DNA from 3 places in the Alkalihalobacterium sp. APHAB7 genome. Region 3 is predicted to be linked to each of the others. Evidence: riboswitches for the same ligand, from Rfam matches in the RefSeq annotation. Region 3 holds a riboswitch; each other region holds the start of a gene.
What was found. Region 3 has a riboswitch for cyclic di-GMP ahead of ACNSTQ_RS07885 (EAL domain-containing protein). Riboswitches for the same ligand answer to the same signal wherever they lie in the genome.
Positions count from the first base shown of each region.

Region 1 (4,288 bases), on a different contig from region 3:
ACCGTTATGGAATGGAGATGAAGTCAGTATACAATTAAAAAAATCTGGGAAGAAGCTCGATAAAATGGATCTTCTTCCTGCTCCATTCCCAATTGATGAATATTTAACACCACGAGATATGCGCCATTTACATAAATTATATGGAATTGGTGGTTTGAGTTACGGTAATCTAAGTGCACGACAAGATGAGAACCACTTCTGGATGAGCGCTAGTGGTATTGATAAGTCGAATATGAATACAATTGGACAAGACATTTTATTTATTAAAGGATATAACTCAAAAGATAATAAAATTGAAGTAAGTGTTCCACCAGAAGTGACACCCAAGCGAGCTTCGGTCGATGCCATCGAACATTGGATGATTTATAAAGAGCACCCTGAAGTTGGAGCGATCGTACATATCCACGCATGGATGGACGGGATCAAAGCAACAGAAATTAATTACCCGTGTGGTACAGTTGAATTAGCAAAAACAGTCGCACAGCTAGTCCGTGAATCAGAAAACCCTTCCCGAGCGGTCATTGGACTCAAAAATCATGGACTTACGATTACTGGGACAAGCTTAGAAGATATATTCGAACGGATTGACGGTAAAATTAACCGCCAAGTCCCAATGAACTAATGTAAAGCCCTACTGTAAACACATCATTAAGAGGCTGCCATAAAAGTGGGCAGCCTCTCTTCTATCTACGATCTATTTTATTTCCTCAAGCTCTTCTTCATTTTTCCCAACTTCTCTGATTAACGCTTTATAGCCATTTCTCGTTAATTTAAACTCATTATCAACGTACCCTGACTTTTCTAATGCTTGAATGATGTCGTCAGATAATGAGGTGCGAATTTCTTCAAGCGCCCAATTCAAGTCATAAATCGATCCATTCAGTACAGAATCCTTATCCAGTGAAGCAGCTATTTCTTTGATCGGATCGACCTTTATGAAGTACTTCTTTGTTTCAAGTACGGCTTGATGGATTTTGTTTTTCGCATTATTAATTTCTTGCATAATCGTCGATATTTCGTTATCTTTTTGTTTGATTTGTTGGCGATACTTTTGCTTTTCTAAGTCACTTAATTCAGCTTTTGTAAAAAGTTCCTCTAGTAACATCGTCCGATCCAAATCCACTTTTTGTAGGTCATTTTGTTTCTTTGCAACTTCTGACTTTGTTAACTCCACATCTCCAGCTTTATCGTTCTCTATAAGTTTAGGTGCTACTATGGTCTCTTCAGCTTTTTTAACAACTGTAGGCGTTAATTTTCGATTGATAGAAACCGCAAGAGTCATTAACAACACCATAACAAATAAACGAAAGATAATGTCATTAAACAAAGCTCCTATGAAAAGTCCTATCCCTATACACCCAATAATAATAATAAACGCCCAATCTTTTAGAGAATTCGGTTTTTTTATTGTTTGAAGTAACGACGAAGATTGCTGTTTTGATCTATATTCCATCTTCTTTCTCCTTTATTTACTTTATAATTGCAACATCATTTGAAAAATATCCTATTTTGAGTATATCAATAAAATTTAAGTTTGCCAGACTTCAATTGTGTCAACTTATTATAGAGTAAGGAAATCTTACTGTAATGAGTAGTCTTTACTATTCTCTTCTACAAATACCCTATATTAAAAAAGATAAAGCTATTACAAAAATGGATAAATGGTATAAAAGATCTAATATATTTGTTCTCCTATAGGATTTTAGCATATTAAGAGCAACATAACCTGAACGAATGACGATAATAACCAGAGCAATCGTAATTAAAATGGACGGAATCATCTCGTAACACCTCCAAGTTGTTAAGTCATTCATGTATATGTTAAAAGCTATCGTCATACGACTCTTTTTTTATTGATAATTCGTACAAACAATTCCCATTTTATGCACCTTAACTTCAAGAACAGATCAATAAAAGCAACTCCAGTCTATAAAGAAAAGCCGCAACATGTAAGACAGCCTTCACATGTTACGACCTTCAAAATAAAATTTGCCATTTACTTCATAAATCTCTCTAACCTTACCTATTAAATGGGTCTCTTCATGTCGCGCACCTATAAAAAATCAAGAACGTACGTACCGTCACGTCCATTAAGATAAGGATTAATATGACCGCCAAATTTATACTTGTATCCACGGTATTGTAGAAGCGACGGGGAGATTTCATTCGATCTTTCGGTAAACTCAATTCCTTGAAACCCCTTTTTATTGGCGACCTCTTCAAGAATAACTACTAATCTGTCCAATTGATATTTAGACAAAGCTTTTTTACATTCCAATAAAACGACCAAACGTTTACTACGTCCAGGTCCAGGTCTAATCGTCAACTTACATTCGACATAATTTAAATAGAGACAAACAGAATCCTCGGTATACCCAGCATAAGCTAAAATCTTGTTCAATTCGCTGAAATCTTCCAATTTAATTCGGACAAACAAAATACTACTTCCTCCTTATTTACTAAACCGCACGGAGGTCCATTTTCGGCAACTGGCTAGCATAGTTAATTAACATTAACTGAAGCCCCTATAGTTTTGCGTCATCACTTTTCAATGATTTTGCCCTTTCGTACGATTGTTTTATATCATTACTATCTTAACAACAATTCTAGAATACTGAAACCCAAAAGATCTAATATTCATTTCTACATGTTTCTTTTGGAACTTTATCGAGAAAACGTGTCAGTTCCCCGATATAAAAAAGGTCGAGTGAGTGCATCGCCCTTGTACACGCGGTATAAAACAAATTCCGTTCACTTTCCTCGTGGTATTTTGAGTTTGAAGCATCGTAAATAATAACGGCATCAAACTCAACTCCCTTCGATAAATAAGATGGGATGACAAGCACCCCAGCTTCATAACCTGTCGATTGTTTTGTTATCATTCGAAGAGGCAGTGATTCTTTTAGATGTTCGTATACATTCTCTGTTTCCTCAGCCGTTTTACAAATAATTGCAATTGTTTCATGTCCATTGGCTTGAAGTGTTTTAATTCTCTTGCCTATTTTTGAATGAAGGTCATTTTCATCTTCTGCTGATTGAATCGTCGGTTTTTCACCTTGTCGATTAAAAGGATCAATATTTGCACCGATAATATCTTTCGTAAACTCGACGATTTGGTAAGTCGAACGGTAACTACGTGTTAGCTGATATTGCTCCATTTCGTCTTCTTGAAATAAATAACGTAACGCTTCAAAACTGTTGACGGAAGAATGCGCATAAATGGACTGGTTCAAGTCGCCAAGCACAGTCATCTTTGCACGTGGAAATAAGCTTTTTATGAATGCAAATTGAAACGGCGAATAATCTTGTGCTTCGTCAATAAACACATGACGAATCGACGTATTCACCTGAAGACCTTGGAGCCGACCTTTTAAATAAAGAAGAGGTGTCGCATCCTCATAGCGAAGATGATTTTGTTCAATATTTTCGGTTGTTGAAAGACAAATATCAGCCCACTCTTTCGGTAATTGATCCAAATACCGGTTAACATACTCTGTTTTCTTAAATAATTGGATATACGTTGCTTTCACATCAACAAACTTTAGATTTTCAATATATCTTCTAATTTTCTTTAAGCGTTTCTTCACGATGATCCCAGCAAGTATTTCTTGTTCTCGGTCAAAATCATAAAATTCATCGTTGTTTTGATTGTTTTTTTGTAGCTTTTGATAGGCTTTTAAATAGGCTCCCTTATCTAACAGCTCCATTTCTCGTTCAACCCACTCTTCTTTTCGTTGCTGAAGCTCAAAGGTCCGTAACTCCTTTAATAACCATTCTGAGATTAAATTCATTCGATTAGGTATCGGTAAACTTTGATCTAATGAGTAAAAATACTCTTTCATCCTTGTACTTGAAAATAAAACTTGCCCTTTGAATTTCAGGCCTCTAAAAATAATTCCATCTTGTTTAAGAAGACTTAAATACTCATTTATCACTTGCATAAATAATATGGACGATTTCAATTGCATGCCTGCGATACCCACTTTGTAGGATTTATCTTTTGTTTTCGTCAATACAAATTCCATTTGAGAAAATGGATCTTCTATTGTAAACCCATCGCCTAATTGATGTTCTAAGTATTCTTGAAATGTCGTTTGTTGCATATTTTCTTCACCGAGCTCTGGCAGTACACTAGAAACGTAACTATTAAACATTGAGTTTGGTGAAAATAAAACGATATTCTCCGCTAATAAAGTATCGCGGTATCGATACAACAAATAGGCAACTCGTTGCAAAGCTGCTGAAGTTTTTCCACTTCCAGCCACTCCTTGCACAATTAACAGTTTTC
Region 1 covers NZ_JBLWFS010000006.1:179,901-184,188, forward strand. The annotation lists gene ACNSTQ_RS08805 (class II aldolase/adducin family protein) at 1-622, shown strand, start outside; gene ACNSTQ_RS08810 (hypothetical protein) at 695-1,453, opposite strand; gene ACNSTQ_RS08815 (hypothetical protein) at 1,623-1,781, opposite strand; gene ACNSTQ_RS08820 (hypothetical protein) at 2,054-2,437, opposite strand; cyclic di-GMP riboswitch class I at 2,482-2,572, opposite strand; gene helD (RNA polymerase recycling motor HelD) at 2,631-4,288, opposite strand, start outside.
Region 1: linked by a shared signal. The riboswitch ahead of ACNSTQ_RS08820 (hypothetical protein) and the one ahead of ACNSTQ_RS07885 (EAL domain-containing protein) in region 3 are both predicted to bind cyclic di-GMP.

Region 2 (4,288 bases), on a different contig from region 3:
TCTTGAAATGTTTAATTCTTTTGCGATTTCTCGTTGAGTCCTTTCTTTCATTAAGTCTAAGCCAAAGCGGCCGACGATGACTTCTTTTTCTCGTTCATCTAGAACGTGGATATAATCGTAAATTTGTTTCTTTTCCATTTTCAGTTGGATCGTGTCAACGATGTCGTCGGTTTCTTCTTGAAGGACATCGATTAAGGTAATTTCGTTTCCTTCCTTATCGGTTCCAATGGGATCATGGAGAGAAACATCTTTTTTTACTTTCTTTAACGCGCGAAGGTGCATGAGGATTTCATTTTCAATACACCTGGCTGCATATGTCGCTAATTTCGTGCCTTTTCCTTGTGAATAGCTCTCAATCGCTTTAATTAACCCAATCGTTCCAATCGAAATTAAGTCTTCGGTATCTTCGCGTGTATTTTCAAACTTCTTAACGATGTGGGCAACCAATCGTAAATTATGTTCAATGAGGCGATTACGAGCTTCTTCGTCTCCTTGCTCCATGAGCTGTAAGTACTTTTGCTCCTCTGCTTTCGAAAGCGGTTGCGGGAAGGCATTGTTTTTTACATACGATACAAAAACAATGACTTCTTTAAAGAAATAGGTGATGGCTGCAAATAATGACACTTCCTCACCCCCAAAGGTTTGATATCTTATATCTATGTACGTTTGGGCTTGCTTGTGTCTGTACACCAGAAATATGTAAATTTTTTTAAATGTTACCCACCATAATAACCGGATTTTCGCTCAATTTAATCTGGATATCCATTCCTTCAGAATAATATTAAATAGTCCACAATTTTCTTCTATAAGATTAAAACTAGGAAACTTTTATTAAAAAACCAAAACTTTCGTTAGTAAAATCTCGACACTTTCTTTGAATTTCTATGCTCATTTTACAATTTATTCCTACTCCATTTTAGCTAATTCTAAAGATTTATAGACTCTCAACCACAAAACAAGGACCAAATAACTACAAATATAACATTTACACTATAATTATGTTATTTACGAGGTTAATTTTACCTATTTAATGTTTCTATATTGTAAAATTAGAATTTTCTGTCATCGACACTCTTCAACACCACAAAATTTTTTCATCCTATATACTACTAATAACAAGCCATAAGTCATATAAATTGTAAAAAAGTATGTTAATGAATAAAAAATAAAGTAATCAGTCAAAGGGCAAACCTATTGAAAAGTAGGGACGCAAAGTCACAGATCTAAGGTTGATTTATCAATGATGATGGCTGGACTACCTGAAATGCTTAATGTATTTTAGGAGGTAACAATTAATGAAGAGTAGCGGCATGGTAAACCTTGATCACGAATGGATTGAATTAATGAAGGAAGCGAAAAATTTAGGTATAAGTACAGATGAAGTAAAAACTTTTTTCTTAAAAACTGAAAAAGTTGCACCTACCATTCACACATCAAGGACGTTCAAAATCAACAAAAAGACCTCCTCTTTTTACGCTACGTTATAATATGAGAAAAGTGATATGTGATGAAACTTGTTCATCTCGTATCACTTTTTTTAAGAAACTAAACCTATCTTTTAAAATTTAATCAAAAAAAGTGAAAATCCCCAAATATACGATATAACGAACAATAAACACCTAATTCCATCTATTTTCCCTTGTTTTTCTTTAAAATCCTTTTTTGATTATCTACGTACGTTCTATATAATGAACATTATAACCAATAAAACGGCAATATTAGGAAAAGGGAGAGATCGTATTGAAACCTACTGAACTATCCTACGAGGAAAGACTACTGGATGTAGAGTGGATTTTACTTATGAAAAATGCCAAAGAGATCGGACTTAAACCAGAAGATGTTAAAGCCTTTTTAAAGCAATGGAATGGGAATCAAGAAGAAAGGTAGATCTGTCATAACTTATATCAATATAGATTCCTGTGAATATAGTCTTAATTTAAATGACTTTAGCTATCTAAACAATTGGTCATTTAGAGGTTATTACTATAACTACCATTAAAACAGTCTAGGACTATTAAACTAAAAACACCTTCTTTTTACCTATTAATAACATGTAGAAATTCGGAAATTTTTGTCGCAAAGCAAAGATTAAAAAGTATTTTTTTCTAAGAGTATTTAGTACAAACACCTTTACACTAGGTGTTACGCTCGCTAAATAAAATGTCGATTGGAAATTTATTGGAACTGTTACTATAAATATGACTTCAGTAACTAAAAGTTTTTCCCATTTTTATATATGATGGTAATGGGTTAACTAATTATAGTCGCAAAATCACAACTATTTTATTAACTATTGATCGTCGCGTTTATATATAGACCTATTGCTATACTGACAGTAGACCGATATTACTGTGTACAGGAACTAGGAGGTAAAAGGAATGAATACAAAGACCTGTGAGGTTTTGGACCAAGAATGGACAGCTCTAATAGTTGAAGCTAAAAAATTAGGGTTTACGATTGAAGAAATAAAAGAATACCTTAACCAAACCGTTAAAACATGATCTCGTAGTTCTATTTACAGAACAAGCCTTAAACTGTTATAATTCCTATAAGTATACAGGTTGAGAGAGGAAACGATACAGATGATCGGAGAAACAGTCAAACGATTACGATTAGAAAAAGGCTTGTCTTTATCTGAATTAGCAGAATCCGCTGGTGTAGCAAAATCCTATTTAAGTTCCATAGAAAGAAACATCCAATCTAATCCCTCCATACAATTCCTAGAAAAAATCTCTTCGGTATTAGGTGTTAGTGTTGAAACCCTCTTAAACGAAAACAAAGAAGAGAAAAAAGCAGCAGAATACGACCTCGATTCCGCTTGGGTCGAATTAGTAAAAGAGGCGATGGAGTCTGGTGTTTCAAAAGAACAGTTCCGCGAGTACTTAGAATTTAACAAATGGCGTAAAAATAAATAATTAGCCTAACATATTTTAGTAAAAAATAGTTCAATCAACAAACAATCCACCTCTCTACATGGAGGTGGATTGTTTGTCTTCTTCCGAATTCATTACTTCTATTAAGTGGATGAGTTCAACGCCAAGTGCTTGTGCCATTTTTTCCAAAACCGATAAACTTGGGTTCGTCTGTAAACCACGTTCGATGTAACTTAAATAGGACTTAGAAACACCTGACAACTCAGAGAGTCGATCTAAGGATAAACCTTTTTTTCTTCGCAGCTCCCTAATATTCCCCCCATTCATATGTATCTCACCCTTTTTTATTTTGTCATTTTATCGTCATTCTTAATTCACTTTAAAATTCATTTCATAATAATACTCTTCACTTTGAACACGTTTCACACAAGTTAAGATCATTCCGTATACTTCCATTTCTCTTCCAAATACCTTAAGAGTCATCCGATAAATAACCTCTTCTGAAACTGGAAATTTTAAAGAACTAATAAATGTAAGTGATGTTGTTGTGAATTCTACTACTTTAACATACGTACATTTCGAGTTGACAACGTTGTCTTTCACGACATGTATCGTTAACTGCGCCTGAATTGGACTTTCTATATCAATCGTCTGCATCATTTGATCCTCCTCTCATGCATTGATAACACCACTTCGTTCTTTATAGAGAATATTATATGGTAAAAGTTCGTTATAGTAAACGGTACAATAGTCCTTTTATTCGCTATAAAGAACACTTATTACGTCCTTCTTAGTGTTAACTTATTTACGTTACGCTTGTTTTAAGAACAGAAAAGTAAATAAATAGGGGAGATTATGAGAAAGGTGGAGAGGTGGGGACCTGAGGATACAACAACAAAAAAGTGGCAGGGAACTTTATAACGGCCCTACCACTCTTCATTATTTTGATATAAAAACTTTTAAAGGTTGAAACAAACCACTTTTGGTTCAGTCATTTCTTGAATAGCGTATTTCACACCTTCTCTACCTAATCCTGATCCTTTGACACCGCCAAATGGCATGCTGTCAATCCGGAAGTCACTGCTGTCGTTCACCATGACACCACCGACATCGAGCCTTTGGATCGCTTCAAAAGCAGCCTGGAGGTGATTGGTAAAGATCCCTGCCTGTAAGCCATAGTTCACATCATTTGATCGTTCAATGGCTTCTTGTAGACTATTAACCGCGAAAAGCAAGACGACAGGGCCGAAGATTTCTTCTTTAGCGATCGTTGCATTTGGTGGGACGTTCGTTAAAACCGTCGGCTCGAGATAAGCTCCTTCTCGGTTACCCCCGCATGCTAAAGTCGCTCCTTGTTTGATCGCTTCATTCACTAGTTTTTCAACTCGGATCGCCTCTCGTTCATTAATCAGTGG
Region 2 covers NZ_JBLWFS010000002.1:160,964-165,251, forward strand. The annotation lists gene sigK (RNA polymerase sporulation sigma factor SigK) at 1-624, opposite strand, end outside; cyclic di-GMP riboswitch class I at 1,175-1,263, shown strand; gene ACNSTQ_RS03165 (anti-repressor SinI family protein) at 1,296-1,487, shown strand; gene ACNSTQ_RS03170 (anti-repressor SinI family protein) at 1,741-1,887, shown strand; gene ACNSTQ_RS03175 (anti-repressor SinI family protein) at 2,379-2,501, shown strand; gene ACNSTQ_RS03180 (helix-turn-helix domain-containing protein) at 2,583-2,915, shown strand; gene ACNSTQ_RS03185 (helix-turn-helix domain-containing protein) at 2,970-3,200, opposite strand; gene ACNSTQ_RS03190 (hypothetical protein) at 3,243-3,533, opposite strand; gene ACNSTQ_RS03195 (aldehyde dehydrogenase family protein) at 3,833-4,288, opposite strand, start outside.
Region 2: linked by a shared signal. The riboswitch ahead of ACNSTQ_RS03165 (anti-repressor SinI family protein) and the one ahead of ACNSTQ_RS07885 (EAL domain-containing protein) in region 3 are both predicted to bind cyclic di-GMP.

Region 3 (4,288 bases):
CTCTCAGCTGGGGTAAGTATCGTTTTAGCGTCATTTGGAGCTTTTATCATCATTCGACTTGTGATAAAAAAGCCTCTAGATCAATTAACAGAACTAGCTTATGCCTTTCTAGAAAATGATTATTCAAAACGAGTAAAATTAACAACGAAGGATGAGTTCCAACAGTTAGGTGAGGTTTTCAATATTACTGCCTCTCGGTTTGAAGAAATGGTAAGAGAACTTCAAAAGGCCAGTAAAATTGTAGATACTCAAGCGAATGATATGAAAGTAGCTATAGAAGAAACACTTTCCTCATCTCAACTTATTGCCGAGAGTACGGAACAGGTATCTGGGGGCTCAGAACAAATGGCCGATGAGGTAAGTGGAATTGTAGAAGAAATTAGTGATATTAATTCTTCTATACAACAGGTTGCATCAAGTATGGAAGCTGTAGATAAAAGGACTTCACAGGTGACTAATTTAGTTGCGTTAGGATATGAATCTATCCACTCATCGATTGAAAAAGCTGAAGTAACTAAAGTTAAAGTGAATGAAACTATAAAAAGTGTTACTACTCTACAAGAAAAATCCGAGTTAATTACCAATATCATTGAGATCATTAATAGTATTTCTGAACAAACTAATTTATTGGCGTTAAATGCTGCCATTGAAGCTGCAAGGGCCGGTGAAGCGGGTAAAGGATTTGTTGTGGTTGCTGAGGAAGTTAGAAAGCTTGCCAATCAGTCGAAAGAATCAACCGTAAAAATACAGGATTTAATAAATGAAATTCAAAGTGGTATTAAAGTAATCGTCGAAGCAACAAACCAGAGTGGAAATGAAGTGGAGATGATGGTTGAGCAGGTTAAGAGTACAGAGGGAACGATTAATGATATTAATGCATCCACATTAGATATAAATGGACAAACAGAAGAAATTAATAAATTTATTAAAGATTTAACTACAAGCAGCAACTTAGTGCAACAATCGGTTACAAATACAGGAGCATTTATCGAGGAATCTAGGGCTAGTACCGAAGAGGTGGCCGCATCAGCTGAACAACTCACTTCCACGATGAAGCAATTAACTAATATGAGTACAAAGTTACAACAGTTGTCTAGCGGTTTAAATCAAGTAGTAGATAATTTTAACGTTGCTAAAAGCTAACTTCAAAAAAGAAAAAAATTAAAATATTGATATAGGCAAACTACACCGAAAGAGTAGGACGCAAAGCTATGGGTCTAAGGTTTTTACTATGATCGCCAGGCTGCCAAAAGGAAATGCATTCCATTAATAGAACTGTGATTTTGGCTATTCATTTTATTTGAATAGTCTTTTTTATTGGGAATTGGTGAATAAAATAATATACAATCGTGGGGGTTATCATGGAAGTTACTGTATCTCAATTTGACGAACTAATGAAGGAAAACGATTTTTACCACTTTATTCAGCCGATTTACAATATCCAATCTTGGAAAAAGTATGGTTATGAAGTTTTACTACGTTCTAATTTAGGAGCGCCGAATCTTTTGTTTGATTACGCCAAACAAAATAACCGACTGTATGAATTAGATACCGGGTCGATTGAAAAAGTCTTTACGTCTGATGACATTGTAAATTCTGTAAAATCTGAACTGTTGTTTATAAATATTTTTCCGTCAACATTGCTTAATCCGATGTTTCCAATGTTTATTCTTGATTTAAAAAATCAAACAAAGTTATCTTGCAAACAAGTGGTATTTGAAATTAATGAGTCTGAGGTTGTATCGAATATCATTACTTTAAAAGAACGAATTGAAATGTTGAAAGAATATGGCTTTTTAATCGCGATAGATGATTTAGGAAATGGATGGTCATCACTAAGTCAAATTATTGAATTAAGGCCCCATTTTGCAAAGCTAGATAGATATTTTTCATTAAAATTATCTAGTTCTCTTGATAAACAAGCGATGATACAAGCTTTAGTCACATATTGTCAGTTAAATAACATTCAGTTGATTTTAGAAGGCCTGGAATACGAAATTGACTTAGCATCGGCAAAAGTATTAGGAGTACCAATGGGTCAAGGTTATTTATTAGGAAGACCTGAAAGTGCTTAATTAATATTTGTAAACGATTAATGATTAAGATAAGGAAGGTAAATTGTAATGCCAAGAGGGAGAAAGAGACAATTTGAACACTTAGAGAATGAGTGGCTTCGACTTTATAATGAAGAGGGAATGAATTTTTCACAAATAGCCCAAAAACATGGTGTGCAAGTTGAGACTGTTTCTAAATATATAAAAGATAAAATCACTGTAACTAACAACTTTGCTTATAATGAATATCTGAATGATTGGATTAAAAATTATCAATCTGGAAAGAGGATATGTGATATTGCTAAGTCGTATAAAGTAAGCAAAACAGTTGTGAGGAGGTATATTTACAATGGCATAATCCCTGTTATTAATGACCTCAAATGGAATTGGGTTTCATTGTATAAAAAAGGTCATTCATTACGGGGAATTGGCCAAATATATAATATACATCCTAAAATTGTTCGAAATACAATCGAAAGTGAGGTTGCCATTCCTTGTATTAATCAAAGAAAAACCTATGACCATTTAATTGAAAATTGGATCAAAAGTTATGAGGAAGGGCTATCTTTTGAAAGTATTGCTAAAAAGTACGATGTAAGTTCTAACACTGTTTATAAAAATATTTGTAATAGAGTTGAAATCCGTAGAAAATTGACTAAAACAGAAACAATAAAACAATGGGTTCCGATATGGCAAGAACTTTATAATGATAAAGGATATACTCAACAGGAAATAGCCCAAAAATATAAGGTGGCAGTTTCAACCGTTTCTAATAATCTACGGTAGAAGGTGGCATAGAGGTGCCTGGCACCTCTATTGCATGACAACCTATTGCAAGTAGATTTGGATATCTAACGACTCGACTTGTGAAGTGAGTAGTTCTTCGTATTCTTGATGAGCTAAATAGTTTATTTCTGCATCGACTGCAGTCGGGTGCTCGTCTCTCACTTTATCAATCATATCTTGTTGGACCTTCTGCGACAAAACGATGAGTTGGTACTGATTTTGTTGCTTCTCCCAAAATCGGTCTTCACCGTATTGTTGAATGAGTTCAATGGCAACAGGTTCATTGGTCAATTCATCTTTTGCCTTAGCGATTTCACGAGCTACTTCTTCTTGTGTCGTGATATGTCCTTTTTCAATTGCTAACAGGGCAACAGCACGAAGTCGAATAATTTGTGTCAACAATGTATTAACATTTCCAGCTTCTATTTCTTGGGCCTCCCAAAATTTTAAAGCTTCCTCTAATTCTTTTCCTTCATACCGTTCTTTATCATTTTTACGGTAAAGAGCGATTTGTAAGACATTTATAAAATGGTAAAATTCGAGATCTTCTCCTAATATCTCCTCGCCATTAATCGTTGATATAACTCCTTCTATGTTTTGTTCAGGTGGGTGAGGACTTTCTTTATGTGCCATTTCGGATGGAATTTCAAACGTTAATAAATGTTCAAAGGTTTGTACACCATTAGACATTGTCAGTTGTGAGAGCCATTCTCCAGCCATCGGTAAATGTAAATTTACTTCATAAACTCCATTATTAATTTCTGTAAATTTGTGTTCAATGACCCCATGATCCATTCGTACCATCTCAAAGACTCCTGTGATAACGAGTCCTGTAAGTGGGTCACCATTGTCAGATATATAAATTTGGAGGATATCCTCTTTATGCTGAGGTTCATGTTCAATAATAGTTTCAATTCCTGAACTTGCAGTTGAGCTGCATCCGGTAAAGATTAAGAGGAGAAAGAGTAATCCGATTATTTTTTTCATTTTGTGTTTCCTCCAAAAGGTATGTGATTTGAAAACTCTTCAACGGTATACTTCGTAATTTTTTTATCCTCTAAGTAAGCAATGTGAGAGCAAATTTGTCTGATTTCATCCATATGGTGAGAAGATAATAAAATTGTTTTATTCTGTAAGGATTTTAAAATTTGAAGAATTTCTTCTCGTCCCATTGGATCAAGGCCGCTCGTCGGTTCATCCAAAATTAAGATCTCAGTATCGTAATAGAGCATAATGCCTAATCCTAAACGTTGTAACATTCCTTTAGAATAGCTTTTTACGGGCATTGTTCGTGCTTCAAGTAAGTTGACTTGCTGTAACACGTCCGTTACTTTTTGTTCATCGAGTTCCTTTTCTGCTAGGGAAGCAAAGAAATGCATATTCTCCTCACCTGTTAATTGTGGGTACAACTGAAACTTTTCTGGTAAGTAAGCGACCTTCTTCTTCCA
Region 3 covers NZ_JBLWFS010000005.1:197,582-201,869, reverse strand. The annotation lists gene ACNSTQ_RS07890 (methyl-accepting chemotaxis protein) at 1-1,143, shown strand, start outside; cyclic di-GMP riboswitch class I at 1,168-1,251, shown strand; gene ACNSTQ_RS07885 (EAL domain-containing protein) at 1,362-2,075, shown strand; gene ACNSTQ_RS07880 (hypothetical protein) at 2,124-2,840, shown strand; gene ACNSTQ_RS07875 (FixH family protein) at 2,883-3,827, opposite strand; gene ACNSTQ_RS07870 (ABC transporter ATP-binding protein) at 3,824-4,288, opposite strand, start outside.